Regions from separate parts of the Cytobacillus sp. BC1816 genome, predicted to be linked through region 1. Evidence: predicted binding sites of a transcription regulator. Region 1 holds the regulator's gene; the other holds the start of a gene.
The links. Region 1 encodes CtsR, which represses protease genes until heat stress. Its sites were predicted from a motif close to ATGGTCAATAAAGGTCAAACA; they were not measured.

Region 1 (4,280 bases):
TGAGCGAGAGAACTCTCGTTAAGGAACTCGGCAAAATGACCCCGTAACTTCGGGAGAAGGGGTGCTCATTAGGGTGAATAGCCCTGATGAGCCGCAGTGAATAGGCCCAGGCGACTGTTTAGCAAAAACACAGGTCTCTGCGAAGCCGCAAGGCGAAGTATAGGGGCTGACGCCTGCCCGGTGCTGGAAGGTTAAGAGGAGAGGTTAGCGCAAGCGAAGCTTTGAATCGAAGCCCCAGTAAACGGCGGCCGTAACTATAACGGTCCTAAGGTAGCGAAATTCCTTGTCGGGTAAGTTCCGACCCGCACGAAAGGCGTAACGATCTGGGCACTGTCTCAACGAGAGACTCGGTGAAATTATAGTACCTGTGAAGATGCAGGTTACCCGCGACAGGACGGAAAGACCCCGTGGAGCTTTACTGTAGCCTGATATTGAATTTTGGTACAGCTTGTACAGGATAGGTAGGAGCCTGAGAAGCCGGAGCGCTAGCTTCGGTGGAGGCGTCGGTGGGATACTACCCTGGCTGTATTGAAATTCTAACCCGCGCCCCTTATCGGGGCGGGAGACAGTGTCAGGTGGGCAGTTTGACTGGGGCGGTCGCCTCCTAAAAAGTAACGGAGGCGCCCAAAGGTTCCCTCAGAATGGTTGGAAATCATTCGCAGAGTGTAAAGGCACAAGGGAGCTTGACTGCGAGACCTACAAGTCGAGCAGGGACGAAAGTCGGGCTTAGTGATCCGGTGGTTCCGCATGGAAGGGCCATCGCTCAACGGATAAAAGCTACCCCGGGGATAACAGGCTTATCTCCCCCAAGAGTCCACATCGACGGGGAGGTTTGGCACCTCGATGTCGGCTCATCGCATCCTGGGGCTGTAGTCGGTCCCAAGGGTTGGGCTGTTCGCCCATTAAAGCGGTACGCGAGCTGGGTTCAGAACGTCGTGAGACAGTTCGGTCCCTATCCGTCGTGGGCGCAGGAAATTTGAGAGGAGCTGTCCTTAGTACGAGAGGACCGGGATGGACGCACCGCTGGTGTACCAGTTGTCTTGCCAAAGGCATCGCTGGGTAGCTATGTGCGGAAGGGATAAGTGCTGAAAGCATCTAAGCATGAAGCCCCCCTCGAGATGAGATTTCCCATAGCGTCAAGCTAGTAAGATCCCTGAAAGATGATCAGGTTGATAGGTCAGAGGTGGAAGCGTGGCGACATGTGGAGCTGACTGATACTAATCGATCGAGGACTTAACCACATTGGTGAATACTCGGCAAATGCTTCTTCATACATTATCTAGTTTTGAGGGAACGAAGTTTCTTCAATTACATAGTCCGGTGGCGATAGCGAGAAGGTCACACCCGTTCCCATACCGAACACGGAAGTTAAGCTTCTCAGCGCCGATGGTAGTTGGGGGCTGTCCCCCTGTGAGAGTAGGACGCTGCCGGGCATCTGAAAGAGCACCTGATGGGTGCTCTTTTTTGTGTATTTGGATGATTTACCTGAATCCTAAAATATTATTCGGGCTCCCCCTTTTAAGGGAATATATCTATATGTGTCAACCCGGCCTGCATATGCGTCACTTTTTCAATTTATGCTTCACCTCGGCCCAAATATGCGCTGCTTTCACTCATTCATTTATGTCTCAGAATTGAGTTATATGCGTTACCCCTTATTCCACCGTCTGTTTTAAAAGTCAATTCCGTTCTCAGCAAAGATGAATTGTGACAAATGTGAGTTTACATCAAAACATGTTAGATAAAATCAAAAATTGTTACATAAAACTCAATTCATGCTAGATAAAAGTATCATTAACTGCACGGCAGGTTCAGACAGACATTCTTCAGGATTCCACCTCTCTATTCCCACCGAACATCAAGTCAGGACAGCTAACCAGATCACCTGTTCATCTGGTCATCAAGCCCAACACACTTCCCAGCTTCCAAAAAAACTTCTCCATCCAAGCACAAACCCGCCCAATCAAAAATATATTGTTATCGACATTAACTTCCATTTTAAGGTTTGGGAAGTCAAAAAATGGGGGAAAATTATTAATACCCGCCGATTGCAAGAAATTACATAAATCATGTATAATTAATGTCAAATATAGTCAAAGTCAGATAGGGGGAGGCCTGGTGAGGAATATATCCGACATAATTGAAAATTACCTTAAACAGGTTTTAGAGAAGAGTGAAAGGGAAATTGTGGAAATTAAAAGAAGTGAAATTGCTGATAAGTTCCAGTGTGTTCCTTCTCAGATCAATTATGTGATCAACACCCGTTTCACGATTGAGAAAGGCTATGCAGTAGAAAGTAAGCGGGGAGGCGGGGGCTTCATCCGGATTATGAAAGTCCAGTCCTATGACCATGCTGATTTAGTTGACCAAATAATTTCATTGGTGCAGAGCAGGATTGCCCAGAGCAGTGCAGAGAATGTCATTTACCGTCTGGTAGAAGAAGAGATTATAACACATAGGGAAGCTAAAATAATGCTTAGTGTTATAGACCGCTCTGTCCTATATATTGATCTCCCATTCAGGGATGAGCTAAGGGCAAGAATGCTTAAGGCAATGTTAACCACTTTGAAATATAAATAGTAGTGAGCTGGAGAGGTGACGTCATGATTTGTCAGGAATGTAACCAAAGGCCGGCCACGCTGCACTTTACAAAGGTTGTAAATGGCGAGAAAGCAGAGTTTCATCTTTGCGAGAAATGCGCACAGGAAAAAGGTGAACTGTTTATGCTGGGCAGCGGGTCTGGTTTTTCAATAAATAACTTGCTTGCTGGCCTTCTGAATATTCAGCCTGCCTTTCAGGAATCGGGCCAGGACCCTTTTCAGCAGGAGAAAGTCCTGCAGTGTGAGCAATGCTCCCTCACCTTTCAGCAGTTTATTAAAGTAGGCCGCTTTGGATGCGCCAACTGCTATGAGACTTTTAAAGATCAATTGAACCCTATTCTTAGAAGGCTTCACAGCGGAAATTCCTCACACAGCGGAAAAATCCCTGCGCGAATCGGGGGAACCATTCACCTGCGGAGGAATATTGATGATTTAAAAATTAATTTAAAAGAAATGATTGCTAAAGAAGAGTTTGAAAGAGCGGCAGAATTGAGGGACGAAATAAGGAAATTGGAAAAGCAGCTCAATGCCGATCAAAAGGGAGGGGAGTAAGCTTGTCGCTGGAACGTTTCATGAATCAAGCTATTAGCTCCTGGATGAGTGCGGAAGGCCCTGATTCCGATATTGTATTAAGTTCACGAATCAGGCTTGCCCGCAATATAAAGCAATATAAATTCCCCACTTTATTTTCAAATGAAGAAGCAGAAGCAGTCATTGAAAAAATAAAGGCGAGGGTGGAGCATTCTTCTTTTTCAAAACTAGGGGAAATGGAGCTTTTATTAATGGATCGTCTTCAGCCTCTTCAAAAAAGAGTGCTGATGGAAAAGCATTTGATCAGTCCCCATCTTGCTGAGAATTCAACTCATGGTGCCTGCCTTCTTTCTGAAAATGAAGAAGTCAGCATCATGATTAATGAAGAAGACCATATAAGGATTCAATGCCTGTTTCCGGGGTTTCAGCTTTCTGAAGCCTTAAGTATGGCGAATGAAATTGATGATTGGCTGGAGGAAGAAGCCGATTATGCATTTGATGAAAATATCGGCTTTTTAACAAGCTGTCCCACAAATGTAGGTACAGGGCTCAGGGCATCGGTTATGATGCATTTGCCGGGCCTCGTTCTCACACAGCAAATGAACCGGATTATTCCGGCAATTAACCAGCTTGGTTTAGTTGTTAGAGGAATTTACGGGGAAGGCAGCGAAGCTTTAGGTAACATCTTTCAAGTTTCAAATCAGATCACTCTCGGAAAATCAGAAGAGGATATCGCAGAGGATCTGAAAAGCGTTGTCAGTCAGCTGATTTCTCAGGAAAGATCGGCAAGGGAAGCATTAGCAAAGACTTCTAACATACAATTAGAAGACAGAGTCTTCCGCTCTTATGGCATTTTATCAAATAGCCGGATCATTGAATCAAAGGAAGCAGCACAATGCTTGTCTGATGTTCGCCTGGGGATTGATATGCAGTACATTGAAAACATATCAAAAAATATATTGAATGAGCTGATGATCCTGACACAGCCCGGATTCCTGCAGCAATATGCAGGCGGTCCGCTCAGACCGCATGAACGCGATATCCGCAGAGCTTCATTAATTAGGGAAAGATTAAAAATGGAAGATCAAGAGTTGGGAGGATGAAAATATGATGTTCGGACGATTTACGGAAAGAGCTCAAAAAGTATTG
Region 2 (4,280 bases), 790 kb from region 1:
CTTCATCCCCATCAATTTCAACAACCGGGATCATGAGCCCATACTTCTCTGTCAGTTCATCGCTCCCGTCAATGTCTTTCTCAATTAAGTTAAAATCGTACTCTTTCTTTAATTCCATTATTACATCCTTGGCTTTATCACACAGCGGGCATCTGCTGCGTGTATAAAACACGACCTCTGGCTGTTTCAATCAGCAAATCTCCTTTGTCAGTCATACCTTTTCCGTTTAGATGATGATGGGATGCCCAGCTGATCCCGATATTTTGCAATCGTCCTTCTGCTGACAACCATCCCCTCTTCTTCCTTCAGCAGCTTCACAAGCTCCTGATCGGATAAAGGCTTTTGCTTATTTTCCTTTTCTATCATTTTACCAATAATCGTCTTGACCTGCTGTGAAGACGTATTTTCATCGGATGTAGTTTTAATCGTGCTTGAGAAGAACGACCTGAGCTCATACGTCCCATATGGCGTTTGCGCATATTTTTCACGGACAGCACGGCTGACAGTTGATTCATGAATATCGAGCTCATCTGATATTTCCTTCATGGTCATCGGCTTCAGATGTGAAGGTCCTTTTATAAAAAAGTCCTGCTGTTTTTCAACGATTTTAAGGGTCACATTCGCAAGAGTCTCTTTTCTCTGCTCTATGCTCCTCATGATCCATTGATAATCCTGCTGCTTTTCCTGAAGAAAGCGGCTGACATTCCGGTCTCCAGAGGCCGCAAACTTTTTATAATAACCTTCATTAAAACTGATTTTAGGAAGCACTTCATCAAAAACACTTACAGAAAAAGAGCTTCCATCCCACTGAATTATCACGTCCGGTGTTATATATGCGGATTTCTCACTTTGGAAGGATGAAGCCGGCCGTGGATTCAAGGTCTGCACGAGGTCGAATACCTCCTGAATCTCTTTTAGCTCCACACCAAGCTGCCTGGCAATCTCTTTCCATTTCTTCTCCGCAAAAAAGGTAAAGTATTCATCTATAATGATTTCAGCCAGTTCATTTCTCTCTGGCAATCTCTTAATCTGCAGGGAAAGGCACTCCTGAAGATTCCTGGCGCCAACACCAGCAGGCTCGAGTTCCTGCAATTCTTCAAGCATCTGTTCCATATTTACAAGAGGCATCTGGAGAGCCTTGGAGGCTGTCTGTAAGTCTGCTCGCAAGTAACCGTTTTCATCAAGGCTCTCAATAAGATGCTCAATTACTTTTTGTTCGTCCTTGTTTAATTTCAAATGAAGCTGCGACTTCAAATATTCATCCAGCATCATCGTCTTTCCGCAGCCAATCTGCTCAATCCAATTAATTTTATCTTTTTCGACTTTTATTCTTGTCGGTTTGACACGGTCATAACGTGGATCCATCGTCTGGACTTGACCGGACTCTACTTTTAAAAGGGGATTTTCAAGTGCCTTGCTTTCCAAAAAAGCAGAAAGCTCCTGTGTGCTGTATTGCAGAAGGGCAATCGCCTGCGTCAGCTCCTGTGTCATTGTTAATTTCATTGTCTGCTGCTGCCATAACCCAGCTTTCAAATTCATCATACATTCCCCCTGTCCTCATTTTACAATATTCCCGGTAAATGTTGTATGGAAATATCTTGGCAAATACAATCACACCGGCACTTCTCCATCTTTCTGAATACTTCACAATATGCATGGAAGAGGGAAGAATATTCATTTTTCATGGTGAAAACTGCGGATTTTAAGGATTTTTTTGAAATTCAGGCTTAAATTTAGGAAGTTTTTTAGATTTATGTGCGGATAGATGAATCTTATTTGCGGATAAGGGCCATTTTCTTGCGGATAAATTTTTTTATGTGCGCATAGCTGAATTTATTTACGGAAAGCGAAAAAAGTAAAAACTCCCTGTCCAAATCAGACAAGGAGTTTTGGCAGCGCCCTCGGCAGGAATCGAACCCACATCTTAAGAACCGGAATCTCACGTGCTATCCGTTGCACCACGAGGGCAGTATTTTTATAGCTGGCTGACCAAGCGCTCAGCCGCTACGATAACTAATTATATGATATGTTTATTCACTTTGCAAGTCTCCTTTTTGTTTAAAAATTGGAACAATGGGTATCATGGAATGAGATAGCACAGCACAGAAAAAAGTGTCGAACGAATCAGACACGATTTCCATGCGATTTGTTTGACCTTAATTGACCATCAGTGTATCATGATAATACATAGGAGTTAAAGAATTTTCTTTACTTGGAAGAACATGCTTGATCATCTTGTGTGATGACCTTATCTTGAAGGAGGAATTGGAAAATGAACCTAATCCCTACAGTTATTGAACAAACAAACCGCGGGGAGCGCGCTTATGATATTTACTCCCGCCTTTTAAAAGACCGCATCATTATGCTGGGAAGCGCAATCGATGACAATGTGGCAAACTCAATTGTTGCCCAGCTTTTATTCCTTGAAGCTGAAAACCCTGAAAAAGATATATCCATTTACATTAATAGCCCAGGCGGAAGCATTACGGCTGGTATGGCTATTTATGATACGATGCAATTCATCAAGCCAAAGGTACAAACCATCTGTATCGGAATGGCAGCATCCATGGGTGCTTTTCTTCTTGCTGCTGGTGAGAAAGGCAAGCGTTTTGCCCTTCCAAACAGTGAAGTCATGATTCATCAGCCGCTAGGCGGAGCCCAGGGACAGGCGACTGAAATCGAAATCGCTGCAAAGCGCATTCTTTTCCTTCGCGAAAAACTAAACACAATTCTTTCAGAGCGCACTGGACAGCCGCTTGAAGTCATTGCGAAAGACACTGACCGCGATAACTTTATGACAGCTGAGAGAGCTCTTGAATACGGTTTGGTTGACCAAATCATTACAAGAAACTCTTTGGATGAGAAGAAAGATAAATAAAAAGAATAAAAAAACAACTCGCATCTTCCCGATGCGAGTTGTTTTAGTTTTCCTTTTGAATATAGTTCGCAAGTGCCTCAAGAGCTTCGTTTTCGTCGTTCCCTTCGGCCTTGAGGGTAATGACTGATCCTGAGCTTACAGCCAGGCTCATCAGCCCCATTATGCTTTTGGCATTTACCTTCTTACCGTCCTTCTCCAGAAATATATCGGATGAGAACCGATTGGCCTCCTGTACGAACAATGCAGCCGGACGTGCCTGTAATCCTGTTTTCAGCTTAACCTCAACCTGTTTTTCCGCCATTGTATATCTCCTCCCTGCTGATCCCTCTGTCAGTGAGCATCTATAGTGTCGCCCACCCGGAGTTTCTCAGCGATTTCATCTATTTTTCTTAATCTGTGATTAATACCCGATTTACTGATATTCCCGCCTGAGACCATTTCCCCAAGCTCTTTTAAAGTGACATCCTGGTAAGCTACACGCAATTCAGCAATTTCCCGCAGTTTGTCAGGCAGAACCTGAAGTCCGACAGTTTGATCGATGAACCGGATATTTTCCACCTGGCGCAGCGCAGCTCCGATTGTTTTGTTTAAGTTCGCTGTTTCACAATTTACGAGTCGATTGACCGAGTTTCGCATATCGCGGACAATCCGGATGTCTTCAAATCGGAGCAGAGCTGCGTGTGCACCAATAATATTTAGGAACTCCGTAATTTTTTCGGCTTCCTTTAAATACGTGATATAGCCTTTTTTCCGTTCAAGCGTTTTGCTGTTCAGCCCGAACGTATTCATCAGTTCACACAGGGAGTCATTATGCTCCTTGTAAAGTGAAAATATCTCCAGATGATAGGAGGAGGTCTCCGGATTATTTACCGATCCCCCGGCAAGGAATGCACCGCGCAGATAAGAACGCTTACAGCATTTCTTTTTAATGAGCTCCTTGGAAATATCGTGTGTAAATACGAATCCCTCACTTAAAATTTTAAGATCATCCAGAATCATGCTGGCCTGTTCCGTTAGCCTGACAATATAAACATTGTTCTTTTTCAGCCGCATTTTTTTCCGGACCAGGAGCTCGACCTGAACGTTGTAATTCCTTTTAATCAGAGTGTAAATCCTTCTTGCAATTGCTGCATTCTCCGTCTGAATATCCACAATCAATTTCCGGCTGGAAAAAGAAAGTGAACCATTCATCCTGATCAAGGCGGACAATTCCGCTTTGCCGCAGCAGTCTTTTATTTCCAGGTTCGTCAATTCTTTTTTCGTTTCCGAAGCGAAAGACATCCCTTCACCCCCTATCCGCAAAAGCGCTAAGCCAGTAGCATATAAAAAGATATTCTTCACTGAGCAAACGTATGCACAGTTTATTTTTTACCGGCAAAAGCCCTTTCACACCTGTATATTA

Region 2: a site for CtsR is predicted at 2,148-2,168, ahead of clpP (ATP-dependent Clp endopeptidase proteolytic subunit ClpP). Genes of this name have one in related genera too.

The regions. Positions count from the first base shown of each region.
Region 1 is NZ_CP195611.1:105,228-109,507, forward strand. It holds rRNA gene ACR42H_RS00545 (23S ribosomal RNA) at 1-1,241, shown strand, start outside; rRNA gene rrf (5S ribosomal RNA) at 1,317-1,433, shown strand; gene ACR42H_RS00555 (CtsR family transcriptional regulator) at 2,119-2,580, shown strand; gene ACR42H_RS00560 (UvrB/UvrC motif-containing protein) at 2,604-3,152, shown strand; gene ACR42H_RS00565 (protein arginine kinase) at 3,155-4,234, shown strand; gene clpC (ATP-dependent protease ATP-binding subunit ClpC) at 4,239-4,280, shown strand, end outside.
Region 2 is NZ_CP195611.1:4,659,459-4,663,738, forward strand. It holds gene ACR42H_RS23680 (glutaredoxin family protein) at 1-190, opposite strand, end outside; gene rpoN (RNA polymerase factor sigma-54) at 208-1,539, opposite strand; tRNA gene ACR42H_RS23690 (tRNA-Arg) at 1,897-1,968, opposite strand; gene clpP (ATP-dependent Clp endopeptidase proteolytic subunit ClpP) at 2,273-2,878, shown strand; gene ACR42H_RS23700 (HPr family phosphocarrier protein) at 2,922-3,179, opposite strand; gene whiA (DNA-binding protein WhiA) at 3,209-4,159, opposite strand; gene ACR42H_RS23710 (gluconeogenesis factor YvcK family protein) at 4,278-4,280, opposite strand, start outside.